Regions from separate parts of the Peribacillus sp. FSL M8-0224 genome, predicted to be linked through region 3. Evidence: riboswitches for the same ligand, from Rfam matches in the RefSeq annotation. Region 3 holds a riboswitch; each other region holds the start of a gene.
What was found. Region 3 has a riboswitch for cyclic di-AMP ahead of MKX49_RS02605 (APC family permease). Riboswitches for the same ligand answer to the same signal wherever they lie in the genome.
Positions count from the first base shown of each region.

Region 1: another riboswitch for cyclic di-AMP. It lies ahead of MKX49_RS22005 (TrkH family potassium uptake protein); the one in region 3 lies ahead of MKX49_RS02605 (APC family permease).
Region 2: another riboswitch for cyclic di-AMP. It lies ahead of MKX49_RS27160 (cation:dicarboxylate symporter family transporter); the one in region 3 lies ahead of MKX49_RS02605 (APC family permease).

Region 1 covers NZ_JBBOOJ010000001.1:4,540,663-4,548,576, reverse strand. The annotation lists gene MKX49_RS22030 (class I SAM-dependent methyltransferase) at 1-217, shown strand, start outside; gene MKX49_RS22025 (class I SAM-dependent methyltransferase) at 559-1,260, shown strand; gene MKX49_RS22020 (hypothetical protein) at 1,398-1,601, shown strand; gene MKX49_RS22015 (STAS domain-containing protein) at 1,615-2,448, shown strand; gene MKX49_RS22010 (potassium channel family protein) at 2,569-3,225, opposite strand; gene MKX49_RS22005 (TrkH family potassium uptake protein) at 3,249-4,574, opposite strand; cyclic di-AMP (ydaO/yuaA leader) riboswitch at 4,727-4,869, opposite strand; gene MKX49_RS22000 (hypothetical protein) at 5,199-5,390, shown strand; gene MKX49_RS21995 (MFS transporter) at 5,741-6,994, shown strand; gene MKX49_RS21990 (TetR/AcrR family transcriptional regulator) at 7,035-7,634, opposite strand; gene MKX49_RS21985 (ABC transporter ATP-binding protein) at 7,753-7,914, shown strand, end outside.
Region 2 covers NZ_JBBOOJ010000001.1:5,555,952-5,563,865, forward strand. The annotation lists gene MKX49_RS27135 (efflux RND transporter permease subunit) at 1-1,454, opposite strand, end outside; gene MKX49_RS27140 (TetR/AcrR family transcriptional regulator) at 1,644-2,522, shown strand; gene MKX49_RS27145 (diacylglycerol/lipid kinase family protein) at 2,656-3,549, shown strand; gene MKX49_RS27150 (hypothetical protein) at 3,678-4,340, shown strand; gene MKX49_RS27155 (efflux RND transporter periplasmic adaptor subunit) at 4,355-5,614, shown strand; cyclic di-AMP (ydaO/yuaA leader) riboswitch at 5,813-5,960, shown strand; gene MKX49_RS27160 (cation:dicarboxylate symporter family transporter) at 6,134-7,396, shown strand; gene MKX49_RS27165 (hypothetical protein) at 7,420-7,599, opposite strand.
Region 3 covers NZ_JBBOOJ010000001.1:541,661-549,574, reverse strand. The annotation lists gene MKX49_RS02615 (aldehyde dehydrogenase family protein) at 1-219, opposite strand, end outside; gene MKX49_RS02610 (helix-turn-helix domain-containing protein) at 413-1,102, opposite strand; gene MKX49_RS02605 (APC family permease) at 2,495-4,321, opposite strand; cyclic di-AMP (ydaO/yuaA leader) riboswitch at 4,459-4,604, opposite strand; gene MKX49_RS02600 (GtrA family protein) at 4,955-5,410, opposite strand; gene MKX49_RS02595 (glycosyltransferase family 2 protein) at 5,370-6,392, opposite strand; gene MKX49_RS02590 (DUF6044 family protein) at 6,408-7,914, opposite strand, start outside.

The DNA.
Region 1 (7,914 bases), 4.0 Mb from region 3:
GAAAATAATACTATTCGATAAGTTTATTTCTAAAGATGAACGTCTTTCAGTGCCCAAAAAGCTTCTGAGGCAAATCATTCGATTTTTAGGAACGGATATTGGCTTGAGGTTTGAAGACTTGTTCAGTGGACATGAGAAGAAAATGGAAATTGAAGAAGATCGGCCGATCATGCTGAATGGAATGTATAGAAAGATAATCATCAGTAAACGGTTGTGAGGACATCAGGATACCACATAGAGCTGAGTTTTGTTTTTTGAAGCTAAACCGGATCCGCTGTAAAGAACATGTAATATTTGACATGCATGTATAAAACCCATGTCTTCCCTAACATGGTTAATGAGCTGATCATCGGGTTATTGAGTAAGAATGGATCATATCATCAGAAGGCAGTTTGCGTGCATCATTGATACCTTTAAATTCCAGTGAGCATTATATAACAATAAGGTCCACTGGTGTCTGAACGTCATATGTAACGCATTTTTGATGCGGCTGTTACAGAGGCACTGGGCGAAATGAGTATAATTAAATGGTGGGATAAAATGGAAGAGGTGATGGTTTTGTCGGAGACGATTACAACCTATGAAGATCTGTTGAACATGCTGGACTCATTATTGCGTGAACCAACTGGATTCTGGAATGGTTTTTATGAAGATCGCACAAAAGGGGTTCCCTTTTTCGAAAATTTCCCTGATGAGAATTTGGTTTCATATTTTGATGGTGGGTTAATTGGGCCAGGGAAGGTTCTTGAGCTTGGATGCGGACCTGGCAGAAATGCCATTTACCTTGCTCAAAAGGGCTGTTCCGTTGATGCGGTGGACCTTTCGAAGGAAGCCCTTGAATGGGGAAAAGAACGGGCAGGAGATAAAAATGTCCAAGTGAACTTCATTCAAGGGAATATATTTGATTTGGATATTGCAAAAGGACAATATGACTTCGTATATGATTCAGGTTGTTTTCACCATATTGCTCCACATCGAAGGATGAACTATTTGGAGATGGTGAAAAAGGCGTTAAGGCCTAAGGGGTTGTATTCGATCACTTGTTTTGTCGAAGGCGGCATATTGGGTGGTTCCGATATTTCAGATTGGGAAGTATATAGGCAAAGAAGCCTTAAAGGCGGTTTAGGTTTTACCGAAGAAAAACTCAGAATGATCTTCAAGGAATTCGATGTGGTGGAAATACGGAAAATGAGGAAAATGGAACAATCGGATGAAACCTTTGGGGTGCAAGGTTTATGGACGGCTTTATTTAGGAAATGAGAAGGCGAAATGGTTTTAAACGGAGGATCTGGGATCAGGTCCTTTTTTTGTGTGTGGAAATTGTTAACGAAAAATAAAAATGGTAAACTATAACAACACTATGAAGTTTTGGGAACGCAGATTTACCAGAATGATAGATGAAGGCTTTTGCTGATCTTTTTTTAAAAAACATGGTTTCAAAAACAGCTGGGAAGGTATATGGAAAGAGGGGGCCATCAGGCATCAGAGAGCATAAGGTTTTAAGTATGGAAGAGGTTTTCTTCGATGCTTGCTTTGTTGATAATATTTCAATTCCCTGGCAATGCCGTTTTCAGGTTAGATTGCTTTTTATAAAAAACTAAATAGGAGGAGTTTATGCACGTAAATAAAGAATTATATTCCTTTTTATTGGGTGTGGCAGCACAATTGACTGAGGATTGGTACGCATCATTGAATAAAAGTGATAGTGCGGGTGTATATAGCTCAACCGATCCCAAAGTGATTAAAAAACTTAAGCAGCAAAATAATGAATTCCATTTACGTTTCTTTCAGGTCTTTGATACAGAGGAGAGGGAATTCTTTAAGCAGCTTGGTGATTGGATTGAAGAGATCGGTCAGGATGAGCAGCATTTAAACACACCCATTTATTTTATATTGAGGGAGTTTTTCCGTACGCAAGAGCAATACCTGGTTTATATTGACCGGTTTGTGAAATTGCATGGAGATCAATATACACAGGAGGAAATAAACTCCTGGTATCGGATAGTGGTGAAGGTGATCAGTGAAGTGATGGAGCGGTTTACGGAAGCGAATCATAGGTATGCCAATAAAATTATGAAAGCCCAACAGGCAACGATCGATGAATTGAGCACACCCATCATTTCCCTTAAAGATAACACGGCATTGCTTCCCCTGATAGGAGATATTGACACGGCGAGGGGCATGTCCTTGCTTGAAAACACCTTACAAAAGTGCGCTGAAAAAAATGTCACCAGACTTTTCATTGACCTATCCGGCGTTCATGCAATAGATAGCGGATCCGCACACCAGCTGTCTCAATTGATTGAATCCTTGCATTTGATCGGAATTCAAACAACCCTTTCAGGACTTCGGCCGGAAATAGCCATGACTGCCGTTAAGCTTCAACTTCCTTTTGATAAAGTGACGATAAAGTCCACTCTTGCCCAAGCGATCAGTACGAAAAAATAATACATACATATCCAGGGCACGGGCATGTTCGTTATAAATTTCATCGAGAAGACCTCCTTATGGCGGTCTTCTCGTATGTATTAGCCTTCAAAAGGAGCAAGAGCCGGAACCTGCCGGATTTTATTCAATATTGGCAAAGACGGCCAGATCTTCTTTATTGCCAACCACTAAAAGCATATCTTTTTCATGGATATCCTGATCCGGTGACGGTGCTATGATAATTTCTCCATTACTCACGATGGCAATGACGCTGATATTATATTTTGCCCGTAAATCAAGCTCCCTGAGGCTTTTTCCCTTCATGCTCATGGGGAGGATGATTTCCTCGATATTGTATTCTTTAGAAAGCTCTATATAGTTCAGCATATTAGGGGAAAGGAGCTGATTCGCGACCCGTTCCCCCATATCCCTCTCAGGATAGATGACCCAGTCGGCACCGACTTTTGTGAGCACCTGACCGTGATTTTTATTAAGTGCTTTGGCAATGACCTTTTTGATCCCAAGCTCTTTTAAAAGCAAGGTAGTTAAAATGCTCGATTGCATGTCATTTCCGATGGCTACGATGACACAATCGAAATTACGGATTCCGATTGCTTTCAATGTCTCTTCTTCGGTCGTATCCGCCATGACTGCATGGGTAACGTTCAGTTCCGCATTCTCGACTCTTTCCTCGTTCACATCAATACCCAAAACCTCTTGGCCTGCCGTATATAATCTATGGGCCACACTGGTTCCAAATCTGCCTAAACCTATCACGGCGTATTGTCGTTTTCCCATCTTTTACACTCCTTCATTCATTATTAACCAATCATGATTTTCCCTTTTGGACGTCGGAACGGATCTGGCTTGCGCCTCATGGCGATAGCAAAGGCAAAAGTCAAAGGGCCAACACGGCCTGCAAACATCGTGAAAATGATGAGCATCCGGCCGACAGGTGATAATTCCGGGGTCAAACCCATTGAAAGTCCCACGGTGGCGAAAGCTGAAGTGGCTTCGAACAAAATCATCAAAAAGTCAGTTCCGCTTTCAGTGATGGTCAGCAGAATGGAGATGATGGAAACCACGAATACACCAATGAATGTAACGGATAATGCTTTAAAAATCGTTTCACTCACGATGCGGTGGCGGAACAAGACCACATCACCCTTACCTTTGATCTGTGACCAAACCGTTCCGGCAATCGTCGCCAATGTCGTCGTTTTAATCCCGCCGCCAGTCGATCCGGGTGATGCCCCAACGAACATCAAGAAAATGATGAGCAGTAATGCAGGCTGAGTTAAATCAGTGATATTCAGCGTGTTGGAGCCTGCCGTCCGTGGTGATACCGATTGAAATAAAGACGACAGCATTTTACCCATGAAAGATAAAGGCTGCAATGTCTTGGCATTGCCGTACTCGAATAAAAAGATTAAAATCGCGCCGGCAATCGTAAGGGTCAAGCTAGTCGTCAGAACAATCTTCGTATGTACGGATAAACGATGTGTATTCCGATATTCGTATAGTTCATTCATCACGATAAAGCCTATCCCGCCAAACGTGATGAGGAAGGCAACGGTAAGGGTTACGAATGGATCCGATACATATGGGGTCAAACTCCTGAATTCCCCCATTAAGTCAAAGCCGGCATTATTGAAATTTGAGACGGAATGAAAAACACCGTAATAGATCGCCTTGCCGGTTGGCATGTCAAAAGAAAAGCGAATCGATAAGATAAGGGCACCCATGCCCTCAATGATGGCCGTGAAAATTAAAAGCCGTTTCACTAATCTGACTACACCCGCCATGGATAGATTATTTAACGACTCCTGCAGAACTAACCTGCCTTTTAAAGAAATCTTTTTGCCTAATAATAAAAAGAAAAATGTCGCAAATGTCATGAACCCTAAGCCGCCTACCTGAATCAGTGTTAAGATGACCAACTCACCAAAAGTGGTGAAGGTCGATCCCGTATCCACAACGACCAGTCCTGTTACACATGTAGCGGAAGTCGAGGTGAATAAAGCATCCAGAAAAGAAAGACCATCGCCATTTTCTGTGGAAATCGGCAGGGTCAATAAATAGGCCCCGATAAGTATCAGGATGGCAAAGCCGAGTACAAGTATTTTTGGCGGATCCAATTTTGTCATTCTCAAATGATCATCCCTACTGTATGACTTTTAATCATCAATCTGCTTTTTGAATCTTTTTAAAGGCATAATAAAAAGACCTGCGAAAACATCGAATAGCTGTATTGCTACAAAAAGCGTGCAAAAAAAGCTTCCGAAATAGGCGGTCTTATGACCTCCTTCGCTTTAGCCGACGAAGTTAGCTGACGGGTAGGATGGCGAAAGAGCTGATCTCATCCCTTCTGCAAGGCAGAATTAACCCCAAATGATTGGGTCCTCCGTACTCATTTTCCATGAGTTTTGGCCGAAATGCATTAAATTGATAAACGTATTCTACTCCCATCATTTAGCAGTTGTAAACCCCTAAATCGTAAAAAAATATTTCTTTAACAAAACTGAAAATTTACGTTTTATTTACATTTAAAAAACGTATTGACAAATATTAGTTAGCACATTATGATAGGTTCGATTAATCCAATTATGATAACCGGCATCGATGTACTTTATTCAATAATTTCAAGCAGAACATGCTATTGCCAATCAAAATTTGTAATAGATATATTATGTTTCTTTTGTAAAAGATAAAGGAAAAAGCAGTACATTATTAGTTAAATTCAATACATTTTATTAAAAAGGCGGGCAATTATGGAGAAGACGTTCAATAGATATGTTATTAATGCTACAGGCAAGGGTGGCCAAACATATTTAACACAATGCCAGGATAAAGATGCACTAAGGAAATGGATAGCCGATCATGAGGATCAAATCATCATGAATGAATTAAGGATAACGGATAAGAAAAAGAATCCGTTTTTAAAATTGTTTTCCCCAAGGTAAATCAACTGATTCCAACATTCATTAGCGGTATTCAATTATTGTAATCCCTGTGTTCTATCCAGGAACGGTGAGCGAAAAATCCATATCTTGTTTTGCTTTTAAACTCATTTATTTTGAATGAGTTTTTTTGCTTTATTTACAGCATTTAACCATTAATGTTAAAATTTAGTAATACCTAATGTGGACGTAAAGAAAAGTAAAATGAAATAATCACTTTCCGAGAGCAGCCGAGGATTGTTGGGGATGTATGGTGACACATGAAGGTGGCATCGCAAATTGACCTCGTCCCGAGAAGCATTGCTTTGGGGACGGGGTTTTTATTGTTCGGTCAAAGGGGGAGAAGCGATGACATTAAAAAATGCATTGGTATCCTGGAATACCCTTCCATTCTTTTGTGCGGAATAGGTATCTCCAACTTCGGTTCTTGGGTGTATTTCATTGCCCTTAATTTAATCGTTCTGGATATGACTGGTTCAGCCTTGGCGGTAGCTGGACTTTATATCGTTAAACCGATGGCTGCCATATTTACGAATGTGTGGGCAGGGAGCGTGATCGACCGGATAAATAAGCGGAACCTGATGGCGGCACTTGACCTATTTCGCACGGTATTCATAGTCTTGCTGCCTTGGACTTCTTCTATTTGGGTCATGTATTCCCTTGTCTTCGTGATCAATATGGCAGGGGCCATGTTCGGAACAGCATCTAGGTCGTATATAACAAAATTAATACCCATTGAACAGAGGAAACGATTTAATTCATTACGAAGCTTAATGGATTCTGGAGCTTTTTTGATTGGACCGGCGCTAGCGGGTATCCTTTTCTTGATCGGTACGCCCGTTTTAGCGATTTATATTAACGCGGCTGCCTTATTGTTATCCGGTATCATCACTCTATTCATGCCTAATCTTGAAAAGGATCATCGCCTTGAACAATCCAATCATTACCTGTCTTGGACCATCATGAAAAAGGATTGGGGCATCGTCCTGGACTTCAGCCGGAAATCTTCCTATATCATGCTCATTTATTTCTTATTCAGCTGCATGGTGGTGATGGAAACGGCCATCGATTCCCAAGAAGCTGCGTTTGCCAAGGCCGTGCTCCGTTTGTCGGACAGCGATTACGGATTCCTTGTAAGCGTCGCCGGGGCAGGCATCATTGTTGGTGCCATAGTCAATGCCGTATTCATCAGTAAAGTGAAAATCTCGCACATGATTGGTCTTGGATCTTTATTTGTCTCGATAGGTTATATGATCTTTGCCTTTTCGAATTCCTTTTCACTGGCCGCCATCGGATTTTTCATCATTGCCTTTGCATTGGCTTTTGCCAACACTGGCTTTCAAACCTTTTATCAAAATAATATTCCTGTGGAAATCATGGGCAGGGTCGGAAGTGTTTTTGGCTTGTTAGAAGCTTTATTGATCATCATTACTACCGCAATCGTTGGTGTTTCAGCCCATTTCATTTCGATTCGGTTCGTGGTGATTTCAGGTTCCCTGATCATGTTCGCTTTATCCATATGGTTGTCGATGCTTAGTATGAAGACCTCCAAGAGCAGGTATTATTCCGTTGGTGATGTAGAGATAGAAGCGAAGGAAAAGATGTAATCCGATTTGTAGGCATGTTGATATGCCGTTGATGAATCGTTCATTGGATGAATGTGCGCAATTGGCTGATGAAGTTCAAGATTTGAAAATGGATTTTCGCCATTACTTCCACCGTTTGTTCTTCACAGTTCTCCAGCCACTCCGTAATCACCCCTAAAATCGCCGATGTCAGGAAGGCGTGCATATACATGCGGAATGCTTCATCTTTAGCTGCTGGATGAAGGCTGATCAAACGCTCCAACAGTACTTCCCCGAAAACCCGTTTTATTTTTTTCGCAAAAGAAGGGTCGCCCTGATCACCAAGAATGGCCCTTAATGCGTGAGCATGTTCACTGATGAATTGAAAAATCGCTATGAAAGGCGGATAAAGTTGCTGTTGATGAAGAGCCAAAAAAGCCTCTTTAGGCAAAATGGCAGTAATGCGGGTTTGAAGTTCATGTAACAATTCCTGCTGTAAGTGATCCATCAATTCATATTTATCTGTGTAGTGCAAATAGAATGTGCCCCGATTAATATTGGCACGCTCTGCAATTTTCTTTACGGATACATGTGAGAACCCCTCTGCTTCAATGAGTGCAATAAAATGATGTTGTATCTGCTTTTTCGTTTTTTGTACCATATCCTCATGAATCGATGCCATGGAATGTCTCCTTCACTAAACATTTTTCCAAATGTGTTGATTGTATTAGACCGAATGCTACCTTAGAATGATGATACACTCAACACCGTGTTAATTAAAGAGGGAGGATGTGTGTGCAATGAAAAATGCGATTTCCATTGATGGAATTGCTAAGGGTTTTCAGCAGAAGAAGGTCATTCAGCCAATGAGCCTGAATATTGAAAAAAGCGGAATTTTTGGTTTGTTAGGTCCATCCGGATGCGGAAAAACGACCTTAATTAAAATGATTGTCGGATTGATT
Region 2 (7,914 bases), 5.0 Mb from region 3:
AGTTCCCCGACAGGTCCTGTAACGCTTGCTAAAGGCAGGTATACGGCTACAGTAACGATTGTCGATGAAAGGATGGGGATGAACATTTCCTTAGTGGCAGATCGTATTAATTCGCCGCCTTTTAATTGTTCGCCTTTTAACGCCATTCTTCTATAAATATTTTCTATGACGACAATGGAGTCATCGACGACTCGGCCAATCGCAACGGTCATGGCCCCAAGTGTCATGACATTCAATGAAATATCCATTTGTTTGAGCACCAAAAGGGCTGCTAACAGGGATAATGGAATCGAAATGACGGAAATGAGAGTCGTTTTAAAGTTCCTAAGGAATAGCATGATAACAATGACGGCAAACAGACAGCCGAAGAGTGCCTTGCTGATCATGGTTTCAACAGAATCTTTAATCGGTTTAGCTTGATCGAGAGTAGTGTGTACACTTACCCCGTTAAATTCTTCTTTGAAATTCGATGCTTCTTCATTTACTTCGTCGACGATTGCAACTGTATCGGCATCAGGTGATCTTGTAACCTGAATTCCAATCGATTCGCTACCGTTTGTTCTTGAAATCGATTCAGCCTTACCGGTGATTTTAACATCGGCAATGTCTGATAATTTCACATTTTGCATTTGGGCAGGACCTGTTGCCATTTCAGGAGATAATTGATTGGTTTCCTGTCCAGTTTGTGCTGGAGCTCCTGTTTGCGGGCCGCCGGTTAAAGGTATCTTTATATTTTTCAGGTCCTTTAATGTGGAAATGTTTCCATCCACAACGATCGTTTTCTCTTTATCATCAAAGTTATATATGCCAAGCGGCATACTGACGTTTGCGGCCTGGATAACCTTCTTTACGGTTTCTTCATCGAGCCCGTATTGAGCCATCTTGTCCTGGTCGAATACAAGGCTGCCTTCATTTACTTGCTGTCCGGAAATGGATACGGATGTCACGCCGTCAATTCCTTCAAGTTTAGGTACTAACACCTCTTCGACATTTTTTGTAAGGGCTGGTAAATCAGAAGCCTTATCTGTTACACTGAGTGCGACGACAGGAAAAGCGTTTAATTCTAATTTAGATACGCTCGGGTCATCTACTCCCTCTGGCAGTTCCAATTTCTCTAAAGCTTCTTTCACTTCTTTTACTGCATCGTCCATATCCGTATCATAATCATATTGTAATTGGATGGAAGAGGCATTGGCCATGGACGAAGAACTGACTAATTCGACTCCTGGCAAATTTGTTACTTTTAGCTCAATCTGGTCGGTGAGCTTATCTGCTACTTCTTCAGGTGCAGCTCCAGGATAAACAGTGGAGATGCTTATTAAAGGAGTGGAGATGCTTGGTATGGTTTCTTGTTTCATGTTTAAACCGGAGTATAAACCAGCTGCAACGATGATGATGGTAAGCAACCAGATTGCCAATTTATTCTTTAATGAAAATTTAATTATTGAATTCAAGCTTGTACCCTCCATACATAAAATTGTGACCAGTCGGTCACAAACTCAAATATATAGTATATGGATTATGATTGCAACAGATAATATCCGTTAGTGTTAACGTTGTGATTTCAAGGGTTTTGGGATACAATTTGGAAGATGTGACCCATTGGTCACCAATGGACAATTTTAAGAGATAGGATGAATTTGATGAAAGAAAAAAATAAGATGATCATAGATAAGTCTGTAGAGCTTTTCGCGGAGAAAGGCTATCATGCAACTTCGGTTCAGGAAATTGTTGAAAAATGCGGGATAGCAAAAGGGTCCTTTTATAATTATTTTAAATCGAAGGAGGAATTACTAGTCTCCATTTTTAAATTTTATTATGAAGCGTTGACAGACTCATTACTTGATCTTGAACTGGATGCTTCATTGTCCAGTAAAGACAAATTCATGAGGCAGATCACTGTTCACATTGAGCATATGACGGGAAATACCAACTTGATTCAAATGATGATGCAGGAACAAATGGTTCATATCAGCAAGGAACTAGATGGATTTTTACATCATATCCATGAAGAGGGCTTGATTTGGTTCAAGCGTAAAATCATTGAGTTATACCCGGGGCTTTCATCTGATCTTCTACCCGATTGCACCATTATTTTAGATTCGCTTTTCAAAGGATATATCGGAATATTGATCAGGAAACAAAATGCTTTCGATGTGGAATTGTTACCTAGCTTCATATTGAACCGGATGGATTCCATTGTCACAAGTCTGGAAAACATGGAAGATCCATTATTGAAACAATTTCCCCTACCAGGTTGCTCGATGCGGGATATGAGCCCAAAAGAAGAAATCCATTCGATTATCGCCAGGATGCTGGAAGTGGAAACACGTAAAGAAGAGGGGATGGAAACACGTAAAAATACGGAAGCTTTAAAAGCGCTCCAGGAAGAATTTTCAAAAGTTAGGCCGAGCTCCATCATCTTGGAAAGCCTTTTATTATTTTTGGAAAAAAATGAAAAAAGAAGTCCCTTGTGTTCAAAGCTTATCTTAATGATGAAGGATTATTTGTTGTATATATGAAGGCTTTACTGAAAGGGGGCGAATAGCCTCTTTTTCATTTGAATTTTTAATGAGTGTTAAAAACGGAGGTTTAGGAAAAAGTAAAAAGTGATGGGAAGAAGACCATTCTTTCAATGATATGGGGGCAAGAATCATGCGATGGAAAAAAGGGATGCTGATTTATAATAAAAATGCAGGGAAAGATAAACTCGAAAGGAATCTAGAGGGTTGTCTTCCGGTATTAGCTCCACATATTGATGAGTTTCTCATTCTACAAACCAAGCAAAAAGGCGATGCGTGCCGTTATTGTTTGGAATATGGTGAAGAAATGGATGTAGTTTTCGTATTGGGAGGAGATGGAACGGTACATGAGTGTGTAAATGGCCTTTCACCCCTTCAGAGGCGGCCGTTGTTTGGGATTTTACCTGGAGGGACTTGCAATGACTTCTCCAGGACATTAAAGATTCCTCAAAAAGTTCGTCAAGCTGCGGAAGCATTAGTAAATGGCAAGGTTCGTCCAATTGATATTGGGAAGTCCAATAACGATTATTTTTCCAATTTTTGGGGAGTGGGACTTATTTCAGATGCTTCAAACAATATTGATGAGCAGGAAAAAAGCAGGTTCGGAAAGATAGGATATTTATTAAGCGCTGTAAGGACGATTGGTGAGAATGCTCCCTTTTCCTATAAACTAGAATATGATGGGAATTTCATTGAAGGGGAAGCCGTTATGATTTTGGTCTTGAATGGTTGTTTTATCGGCACTAATTTATTACCTTTCCCCATGATTAGTCCAGACGATGGGCTCTTTGGCGTTGCCATCTTGGAAAATGCAAGCCTTGGTGCATTTTTAGAAATAATAGCGATGAAACGTTCATGGACTGAAAATATGAGTTCTGACTCTGGGGTGACTTATTTACAAGCAGGTACCTTGACTATTGAATCCAAGAGGCCGCTTGATGTGGATATGGATGGAGAGAACTATAGACAAACTCCTTCGCGCATTAAAGTCCTTGCCCACCATTTGTCAGTATTAACACCAAATTAGTATGAGGATTACATTTGAAGGAAAAGGCTTATGTGTTTTTTTTGTATATTCATTCCTTATTTCTGCAATTGTTTCCAAAATAGGATAAAATGTATGATGATATATCATTTTTTGCAGGAGGACCAATTATGGTGTACCAGGTCGGATTGTTAAAGGGCATTTTAGAGCCTTATCGGAGTCGTTATCAGCTGCAAAATGCAGAGGCAGTCACAAAGCTTGGATTGAAATTAATAGTTTTATATTTTCTTAGTCTTATAGTATTCGCCGTTGGGGGATATTTTGGCATTGGTTCAGAATCATTCTCCAAAGAAATCACGAAGATGAGCGCCAATGAATTCGAAGCAGCAAAGTTGCTGATTTTGAGCGGCAATATAATAACAGGAATAATCGACCCTTCCATATACATATTTTTAGCAGCTCTATTCTTTTGGATCGTTACTGATATCCCCTATATTAAATTAGTTATCGTTCAAATGATTCTTTTTGGCTTGCAATTAATAGAAAAAACATTATTGATTCCCTTATTCGTTTTAATGGATTTAGGCAGCGATGCCAATCCTTTTTCATTGGGGATCATCAGTCAGTATTTTCTCAGAAGTGATTATTTCATTCACTTTTTCAGCGAAATTACCATTTTTCAATTTCTTATTATTGCTCTGCAATATTTTTATTTAAAGGAATTTACAGAACGTAATAATTATATGGTCCTTTTAATGATTGTTCTATTGTATTTGGCCACATGGTTTGTTAAAGCCTTTTTAGGATACATCCAAGTAGGCGTATTTGTATAAAGCGGGTGAAATGAATGAGCGGTAAATGGAAAATAGCGACGGTCTCCATTGCGTCGATAGTGTTAATAACCGTTAACTTATACCTTATTGAAAAAAAAGAAAGCAAAGTGGAACGGACGGTTTTCGTTGAAAACTGGACTAAGGTAAAAAAAGATACAATTACGGATACTATTCAAACAAATGGGGTAATTAAACCAGTAGAAGAGTATGATATTTATTTTGATGCCAAGAAAAATGATTTTAAGAAATTCCTTGTAAAAGAAGGCGATGCGATTACGGCTGGCTCCTCGTTGTTTGAGTATACGACGACCGAACTTGATGCGCTTAAAGCGAATTTGGAAGCGGAGAAAACGGCCGCGGAGGGGGAAATTGCAGGGATTGAGGAATACATAGGGAAGTTGAGGTCTTATCAGGGGACCGTGATCAGTGAACCTGAAGCGGCAATTGATGAATCGGTGGAAAAGAACTTGAATATTGATATAACGACAAGCTCTTCAGATCTTATTAAAAGTAACATTGAGCAAGAAATGTACAAGCAGGAACTAGAAAAAAACAGGTTGGATGAAAAAGTGAAAATGCTTGATGCTAAATTAAGTTCGATTGAGGAGCAGTCCAATGCAATTGTAACGACGAGCGAGGCTGATGGTGTCGTTAAAAATATCAATAAAAACCTGAATAATCCCATTATATCCATTGTTTCGACAAATATGGCAATTGAAGGGGATTTCTCCGAAGAGGAAATGAAAAAGGCTGAAGTGGGCATGACTATAAAAGCAAGTTCCTCTGTTTCAAAAAAGGCATTGAAAGGGAAGATAGGCCGTATCCATTCCTATCCCGCTGAAGAGCCATCATTAAAAAAAAATAACAGATTTCCATTTCAGGCTTTAATCGAACCGGAAGGCGAAGAAACGGAACCTTTGTTAGTGGGATCGAAAGTGAATCTTACTGTAATAACCAATGAGAAAGCCGGTGTACCCTCCATTCCGATAGAGGCCGTACAATACCAAAAGCAGCCTTATATTTACAAGTTGACTAATAAAGGCCATGTGGATAAACATTACATTACAAAAGGTCTTAAGGCTGAAGGGAAGCAAGAAATCATAAAGGGACCGTCTGTAGGTGACGTCATCCTGCTGAAGCCGAATGCGGCAGTGAAGAACCATTCTTATTTTATTACCCCGATTCAATTTGAAAAAGTGAAAGCTGGAACTTATAAAAAATTCACCTCTAGGGAAAAAGTAAGATATCTGTTACTTGGCATTCTGGAAAAATAACCGCTTTTTTCACAAGAGAGGTGATGTTAAATTAGGAATTAATTATATCGATATAACTTATTTGATTAAAAATCGGGAAGCGTAATTATAGATACAACAGCCTTTAATGCAGAATATTCAGACATATTAAAAGATTTTTTCTAGAACTGATGCGAATAAATATTTACAGATTATCATTTTTAGTATAATATTTTATTATAAGTTAACTCGCTTAATCTTATTCCAAGAACGGGGGACCCATTTTTGTGGATTTTATCCGCTAGGGGTGAATTCAGAAATGAAAGGGCATTTGTGTTTCCAATTCCTAACCCGACAGCTAACCTCGTCAGCGTCTTTAAGGGAACATGTGTGAATATTCACGCCAATAAGAAATCGACACATGAAGTGTCTTTTTTTTCGGCGTAAAGACAGAGTTTTTCAAAAAAAGAAAAATTACTTTCTTTTTATTAGTATCTTGTTTCCCTTACCGAGACAAAAATGTTTTTGCATCAAAGACTTTATGGAAGGTGAGGAAAGTAAATGAAGAAATTCAAATTAAGTTTAGCTAGCCAAATTTTCATTGGTTTAATTCTAGGGATTATCGTTGGTGCCATTTTTTATGGTAATGAGTCGGCCCAAAGCTTTTTACAGCCATTCGGAGACATTTTCCTACGAATGATTAAAATGATCGTAGTGCCGATCATCGTATCCAGCCTTATCGTTGCAGTTGCCGGTGTAGGTGACTTGAAAGCGGTAGGAAAACTAGGTGCTAAATCATTATCATACTTTGTTGTCGTAACTATGATAGCGATTGCTGTTGGTTTAATTTCAGCGAATATCATCCAGCCTGGTGCTGGTGTGAATATGAATAACCTGGAACAAACTGATATCTCCACATATGTTGATACAGCAGAAACTAAGCAGCATGAATCGTTCGTAGATACACTTGTACACATCGTGCCATCCAATCCAGTTAAAGCCATGGTAGAAGGCGATATGCTAGCGATAATTTTCTTCTCCGTGTTGTTTGGACTAAGTATTGCGGCCATCGGTGAAAAGGGTAAACCAGTATTCCGTTTCTTCCAAGGTGTAGCTGAAGGAATGTTCTACCTAACTAACATGGTCATGAAATTCGCTCCTATCGGTGTATTTGCACTAATCGGTGTGACTATCTCCAAGTTCGGTTTGGAATCTTTAATTCCATTAGGAAAGTTAGCGCTTTCTGTTTACGGAACAATGATCTTCTTTGTAATTGTCATTCTGGGTCTTATTGCAAAATTTGTAGGATTCAATATCTTTACTTTGATTAAACTTCTAAAAGAAGAATTGATTCTTGCTTTCTCTACTGCAAGTTCAGAAGCGGTTCTTCCGAAAATCATGGAAAAAATGGAGAAAGCGGGATGTCCGAAACATATTGCTACATTTGTTATTCCGACTGGATACTCCTTTAACCTTGATGGTTCTACATTATACCAAGCGTTAGCAGCTATCTTCATCGCTCAAATGTATGGAATCGATTTAAGCATGTATGAGCAAATCACGCTAATGCTAGTGTTAATGATCACATCCAAAGGGATTGCGGGTGTACCAGGTGTATCTTTCGTAGTTCTTTTAGCGACATTGGGAACTGTCGGTATTCCTATTGAAGGTCTTGCATTTATTGCCGGTATCGACCGTATTCTTGATATGGGACGTACAGTGGTAAACGTTATTGGTAATTCACTTGCGGCAATCGTTATCTCTAAATGGGAAGGTCAATTCAACCCTCCTTCCAAAAAAGAACTAGAACAACAAGTTTCTTGATACAAAAAATCCAGAGTGAAATGTCACTCTGGATTTTTTTTTATTGAATGAAAAAGCGCTTCCTTAATTTTTCTCGATGACTGTAAAACTCTGCTTCCTTCAGGTGTTATGGAGGGAACTACTTCTTGACGCGTCTTCCCGGATGTCAAAATACCCCCAAATTCATAAAGCCTTTCATCTTGTTTACCCCAAAACCAAATCATTTCCTCTTCCTCCCAGAAGGTCATGTGTTGTGAAATGAAACTACCTTCAGGCTTAAAAATACGTTGATTTGACTAATGTCGGGTATTTTGCGCTGGGGATCATCAGCATAAAGGGGAGCGGCCACATGAAATGAGTGAATGAATGATAAAACCATTCATGATCCATTCTTCGAATTCTATATTTTTTCCTATTGGTTAAAATGGATTTTGATTCATGTTATTTAAACGATGCAGATGATGATTAATATTGGGGTTATATAACTTACGTGAAACTCCAAAAGTTTGATAAAATAACATTATTGATTGAGAGCTCGG
Region 3 (7,914 bases):
ATTCAGTAACCTCCCTCTATCCCCCGGTGCCATTTCAGCCCACGGGCCAGATTCAAACGCCCTTCGTGCAGCTTTTACCGCTAAATTAACATCTTCCGGACCTGCCTCGGCAACTACAGCATTCACTTCATCTGTTGCAGGATTAAGTGATTCAAATGTTCTTCCAGATATTGAATCAACCCATCTCCCATCAATGAACAATCGATAGTTTTTCCCCATCATCGTTTCCCCTTTCTAGTTAAAATCTCCAAACAACAAACACATATCTATTAATACAATAAGGCTGCGCACCATTTTTTTATTGTAAAAAACGGAACATTCAGAATATTTTTCGTGCATTAAAACCAAACAAAAAAGATCCTCGTCACCATGAACGGGATCCTTCAAATGTAATCACTATATAACAAGAACGTTATATTGGGTTTGAAGATTTCTTTGAAACGGCATCGATGAATTCAGTAGGAGTCAGATAACCAAATTTTTTAAATTCATTAATTAAATGTGATTGATCAAAATACCCATTCTCATTAATCACATCCCAAACTGTAAAGGCCTGTTTATTCAATAACATATGCAGGGAGTTTTGGAACCTCACTATTTGGCTGAATAATTTAGGCGGCATCCCTACATGGGCATCGAATTGCTTTCGCAAGTATCTTGTAGAGTATCCGGTCTCAGCAGCTAATTGATTCATATTTACATTTCCTTTAGAAGAATATATTTTGTTCAAGGAATATTCTATAATTGCCGGCAAACCGTTACACGTAAAAATATTAATTTCTTCTTTGAACAGCTTTATTCTTCTATGAAAATCCCGTTCAGTTATTAACCTTTCCATAATGGTAGGTTCAATTTTTAACATATCAGCTAAAGGAATTTGGCGATCGATCACCTCCTTCATGGAATATTTAAAATGCTGGGTTTCCTGCTTAGGCATAAACCTCACACCGAAATATTCACAATTAGCCTGAAAATTTATCGTTTTGTACTTGAGGACAGTCCCGTACACATCTGCGGAAGGTCTTTCGGGATCGCAATAAAATAATATGTCGATGCACCCATCCGGAATGACGGACATTGGATTCATTAAATCCCGATTGATTTTAAATTGATAGAATAATGTAGTTGAATGGTCAGAATTTCTTTGTTTATATTCTATATAATAATCTGATAGAATCTCGAATTCCGGTTGGAATGGAAAATAGTCGAAGTAATTGAAACTCTGAATGATGCTCAGCTACCATCACGCTCCTTTTATATTACACTGTCACCAAAGCCTTTTTAACACTGCAATAAGCTTGCATTTGCCCCAATTACTACAGTAATCGTTTGCCATGAATACGGCTGGGTGGTCATCCGCATCACTACGGGTCAGGAGAGCCGTTCATCATTCTTCCCACCCCTGGCCATTATCAATATGAGCGTTGTTTTTATAATTTTCGGCAAGTATTTCCAAATTCCTTTTGACTGAAAGATTTAAAACAATATCAACTTACAGAACACTTGGGTTCTCTTTTACCTTCGGTGAAAATAAAAGGCTCTGAGAAAAAACTCTTGTTTAAATATTGGTCAGGAACACTGAAATATATGGTAAAATATTCTAGTTAAATCCAGTTTTTAGCCTCTATGTTACGAAAGGAATGTATATATTGGTTTACTTATATGTAATTTTATTTTTCATTTTTGGCTATAGTTTTATATTTACCTTAATTAAAGCTATAAAAGATGAAGTATCCCCACATCTCACTGCAATCCTTTTTCTTGTATGGGCTTCATCAGCAATGATCGTGATGGCAAATTTAATGAGTTTTTAATTAATTCATCGGAGACGCTTGTTGAAAGACCGATGTAGGGGCAGTCTTTTTAATTCTAAGATTATCAGAAAGCAAACCTTATGTAGGCTTGCTCCTCCAGTTTGAGACAAAAGGGGTTCGGAAAACTTATCTTTTATCAAATGATGTTCCCAAACTCCTCAAGTATGGTTTCTAACTAAATGCTATAACAAAGCTGATTGTAGCGGAAGGTACGAGACTCCTGCGGGAAAAGCGCGTCTTGGGAGACCCCGCAGGCGTTAGACGAGGAGGCTCGCGGACCGCCCGCGGAAAGCGAGTGCCCTACGTTCCAATCAACGTCCAATTGTATAATTCATTAATAATACGTAGGCCCAATCATGAATACCGGGACCCACATTTGTAGACGGGAAACTTATCTTTCATCAAATGATGTTCCCAAACCAACACAACTTCAACTCCTCAGGTATGGTTCCTTACTACATACTATAACAAGGTTGAGTGGAGCGGGTGTACGAGACTTCTGCGGGAAAGCGCGTCTTGGGAGACCCCGCAGGCGCAAGCCGAGGAGGCTCGTCCACCGCCCGCGGATAGCGAGTTTCTTGAGTGGAAATCCACGTCCAAATTGTATAAGCCATAAAAAAATGTAGACAAACTCGATGAAAATCGAATTTGTCTACATTCTGTTCTATAAGATATGGAACTTACTTCTTTAAATGATATGGCACTGTCGTAACAACCACATTTCTTTTATAAAGTAAGTAAGCGCGAATCAGTAAACTTGATTGGTTATGAAGTATATTGTGCCAGCCCTTCTTCGGAATGAATTGGGGGATGATCACCGTAACTTTATAATTGGATTCACTAGCCTTATGTTCTACTGTATCCACAAATTTAGTTAGTGGCTGAATGATACTTCTGTAATAAGAATTCAGTGTAACAAGCCTTACATCCGGCTGCCATTTTTTCCATTTTTCTTCGAATTTCTTTTCATCATCTCTTTCAAAAGCGACATAAACGGCAATGACCTGATGTGCAGATAGAGATTTTGCATAATTTAAAGAGTTCTCAACCACATGAGTTATACCCGCAACAGGTACAATGATGATATTTCCTTCAATTGGTAAGATCGGCTCACATGTTGTAATCCTTAGTTGGTCTCCAACTGCTTCATAATGATTTCTAATTCGATGAAAAATTAAAATGATGATAGGTAAAAAAATCAAAACAGGCCAAACCTGACTAAATTTGGTTAAAAAGAATATCATCGTGACGATAAAGCTAATTATGGCACCAATTGAATTAATGGTTAATTTCATCATCCAGCCTTTTGGCTTTTCGCGAATCCATTTAACAATCATCCCGGTCTGGGATAACGTAAATGGGATGAATACACCAACCGCATAAAGCGGAATGAGATTTTCCGTATGTCCTTCAAATGCGACTATCAAGATGATGGATGCAAGTCCAAGTATGATAATTCCATTGGAATACCCTAAACGGTCCCCTCTGATCGTAAACGCCCTTGGTATGAATTTATCCTTCGCCAGATTTACCGCAAGCAAAGGGAAAGCCGAATATCCAGTATTTGCCGCAAGTATCAAGATCAATGCAGTTGTACCTTGAATGAAGAAATACATGAAATTCCGTCCAAAGATCCCTTCAGCAATCTGGGAGACGACCGTTACCTCTGCGCTAGGAACAATGCTTAAATAATAGGCTAAGAATACGATTCCCGAAAACAAAACAGCTAGTAAGGAACCCATCGCTACTAATGTTTTCGCAGCATTATTCGGTGCTGGATCTTTAAAGTTCGGGATTGCATTGGAAATCGCTTCGACTCCTGTCAATGCGGAGCTTCCTGATGCAAATGCTCTTAGCAGTATAAATAAACTGATGCCGGCTACCGGAGTCCCGATTGACGCATGCAATTCCGGTGAGACTCCTCCCGTCAGAATCTTGTAAATTCCAACCCCTATCAAGATGAACAAGGCTAAAACGAATAGGTACACCGGATAGGCCAAGACAGAGGCCGATTCCGTAACCCCCCTAAGGTTCAAGATAGTAAGTAGGATGACGAAAATAATGGCTATGAGGACATTATAGTCATGCAGGCCGGGAAAAGCGGACGTGATGGCATCCGTACCAGCGGAAACACTTACCGCGACAGTTAATATATAATCGACCAATAAGGATCCTCCAGCTATCAACCCTGGATTGACACCTAAATTGTTTTTTGAAACCACATAGGCTCCCCCACCATGTGGATAAGCGAAAATGATTTGTCTGTAGGACAAAATCAAAGCGGTTAACAGGATCAATACTCCAATCGCGATGGGGATTGAATACCAGAATGCCGCAGCACCGACCGTGATCAGGACAATCAATATTTGCTCCGGCCCATATGCAACCGAAGACAAAGCATCGGAAGATAATATCGCCAACGCCTTTGTTTTATTAAGCTTTTGTTCACCAAGTGCATTCGATTTTAAAGGTCTCCCGATCAAGAACCTCTTTATAGAAGATAACATTAAGAATTCACCACCAGTTTAATTTATAAGTTTATGTTTCCCAGCTGTAGCAAAAAACGAGACGGAACACAAAAATGCCTACAAGTCATAGCTAAATAGACCTGTAGACATCAATTTTTTTGTCTAACAAGCTCCACCTTCCTTCTCATATAACGCTTACGAGGTTAGCTGTCGGATTCGGACCTAAGAGTAGCCCTACCTTTTAAAGGATTCACCCCTTGGATTGTAAAAACAATCCCAATAACGGGTCCCCCGCACCATAAGGTTTAAGCGATTTAGAAATATGAAACTGTTGATTATCATACTCCCGTGAAATGGAAAAGTAAATGAAAATTTTGCACAGAAATAGAATTATTATTTATAAACGAGGCTTTATTCTTGACTTATATAACAAAAGTCATGCATACACATGATTCGAAGGTAGTAAAGGAGGAAAGTAAACGTCTGAAAGGAAGATATTCAAGAAGACAATGAACAAAGATAGATTCCCCAAAAGGAAAAATGAAGTAACGTGATGGATCAAGTAAAACAATCTGCCCCAGCTTGGATAGTCATTAAATCAGAATTTTCTCTTTCCGATTCCATTATTAATTCCCGTCCAATCGGGGGCATTATTCCACTGATCTACGCTAATCAGTTCCTTCCTTCTTGAATTGGCCTCAAATTGCTTTTTTTAAAGACAAAGTATTTCTGGCCAAGATAGTTAAGCACTGTATAAAAAATTGTTCCTATCAGAACAGCCAAATTTTGTTGTATGGATAAATGAACGGTTCCTTCCAGTGATTCTGCAATGGCTTGGCCTATAGAATAAGCGGCGGAATAACAAATCAGGATGACGCAAAAGAAACGGGCAACTCCTCGACGCCATTCTATATCGCTTTTAAAGGTAAAAGTCCTGTTCAAAAGAAAACTCGTTATAGCTCCCGTACCATTGCCGATAAAGGTGGAGATCCAGTAAGATAATTCAAGAACATTCATGAGAAAAAGCATGATGGAAAGTCCAACCGCTGTATTGACTATTCCAACCAATAAAAAGCGGATAAAGGAGTTAGTTTGTTTTAGATAGTTTTTCAATACTGTTCCGTTCATTGTCTAGTTGCTCCCGTTTTTTTAAATCGAGCGGATTAAATAGATCAAGATCAACAATATATTTAGGTCGGCGTTTGGATTCATTATAGATTTTACCTATATACTCCCCAATCAAGCCGACAGCAATCAACTGTAGTCCACCGATCAACCATATGGAGGTGATCAATGAGGTCCATCCAGTTTCGGTCTGCCCATAAAATTTCAACCATAAAAAGTAAGACCCAAAGAGTAAGCTAATGAAAAAGGAAAGACATCCTAGCCATAATACCAGCCGGATCGGTGTAACTGAAAAAGAAGTAATGCCATCAAGCGCAAAAGCAACCATCTTCTTAAATGGATATTTCGTTTCCCCAGCCAATCTTTCTTTACGGTCATAATAAACAGAGTCCGTCTTAAACCCAATGAGCGGTACAATCCCCCGCAAAAAAAGATTCGTTTCATCAAAACGTTCCAACTCCGTGATCGCCCTTTTGCTCATTAGCCGGAAATCGGCATGATTATAGACAAGGTTGACCCCCATCTTGTTCATCAATTTATAAAAACCTGTTGCAGATGTTCGTTTAAAGAATGAATCAAGGTCCCTTTTCTGGCGGACACCATATACGATTTCACATCCTTCATTGAATTTCCGAATGAATTCCGGGATGACTTGAATATCATCCTGTAAATCTGCATCAATGGAAATCACACAATCTGAGGCTTCCTTGGCTGTAAACAACCCAGCCAGAAGTGCATTTTGATGTCCAGCATTCCGGGAAAGCTTTAGCCCGCGAACATATTCATTATTAATCGTTTCTTTGTAAATGATCCTCCAAGTTTGATCCTTGCTCCCATCATCGACCAACAAAATTTTACTTTGACCGGAAACAACATTTTCATCGACCAACCCCCTCATCAATCCACAAAGCTGGGAAATGGTTTCCTGCAAAACGCTTTCTTCGTTATAACAAGGTACAACAATCGTTACAATCGGTGAATTCATTCTATTCCCCCCTTTTCACATGACTCTGTATAAATGAATTTTCCATACGCTTCCTTTTTTCGTAAAAACCCTATCCAGCAGCAATCCGTTTTCCTTCGCGTTGTTGATTGGGATGGCAGAAAATATATACGTACCGCCTAATCCTTTAAACGCATCCATGTTGAGGTCCAAATTTTCCAGCTCTTTCTTCGAGCCTTTCTTGAACATATAATGCTTCCCAAGCTCATCGGTAAACAGGTAACAACGTCCTCCCCATTCATCAAAGTAGATTCTGATGTTTTTATTCTTAGCCAATTCGTTTTCAATTATTTGACGAAATTGATGTTTGTAAGAAAGCGGATAAAAATTGTTATAGCTATCGAGCGTGTAAAATCCATTATATTGAGCGATTGCGGGATGCAGCCCAATGCTGGCAACACGATACTCTTCTTGTGGACGGTCTATATGATCTTTTATTTCCTGAAAAAGGCTTTCTGAATAGAACTCTTTAAAAGAGGGTTTTTTATTGTGAGTGATCTCTTCATTAAAACCCATTAAAATCAGAATTTGAATGGCGATGAAAATAGAAAGGGTTTTCTTAGCATAGTCGCTGTGTTCCCAAATGATTTTTATCGCGAGGGCAAACCCTAAGTAAATTACCATCGGCCTTAAAAAGTGAAATCTGGCAAAATTAAAGGTATCCAGGGTATGGAACCTTTCCGTTAAAGGAAGCCAGCCTTTATAAAACCAAAATGCGTACCACGCTGAGAGCATAAAATTCAAGCCGAATAAAAAAACATATACCTTCTCCTGTCTCCACAGTTTTTTGGTCAGAATAATATAAAGGGCAAAGACTGTAATCGGCAGGATGATAAGAGCATGTACAGTCATGACATGCGTATGTCCAAGAACGAAATTTTTGAAAGTAAGCTTAACGACCCAATCGAGCGGCAGCCTTGCGTGAAAATATTCATCTCTGCTGTTTGGCTCCGAATCAAAAATGAATGAAGCGACCAAACGATACTCCACCAAACCAAAAATGACGGTCATATAAACGATCGAAAGAAGAAACGTTATATTCCATCCTTTTCCCCTGATTACATCCGTTAGCCAAAGAAAACCCATTGCAACAAGGAAAAAGAAAAAGCCAAGTACGATGCTTGAATAAAGCGGTAAAAGTGTAAGGACCAAATAATTCTTCCAAGAATGATCCTTGCTGCGGATATTCAAAAAAGCCCAAAGGGCTAAAGGCATCCCAAGTGTACTGAGCATTCCCGATGGCCAAAATGGGGTAAGGGCAAAGGCTAAGGATGTTCCAACCCTAATCCAACCTGATAGTCTTCCTGTAACCAAATGTTTTTTCAATAAGATATACATACCAAAGAATGCAATAAACCTTGTTAATGCCTGGCTTATTGCATAAGCAACCATTGTCGGAAAAAGAGCATGAAGCCACACGATAATACTGAACTCACTGCCAAAAGCATTACGGGGCAGGCCATTCATAATCTGCGGAATTCTGGCGTCAATTGCACCGAATAAC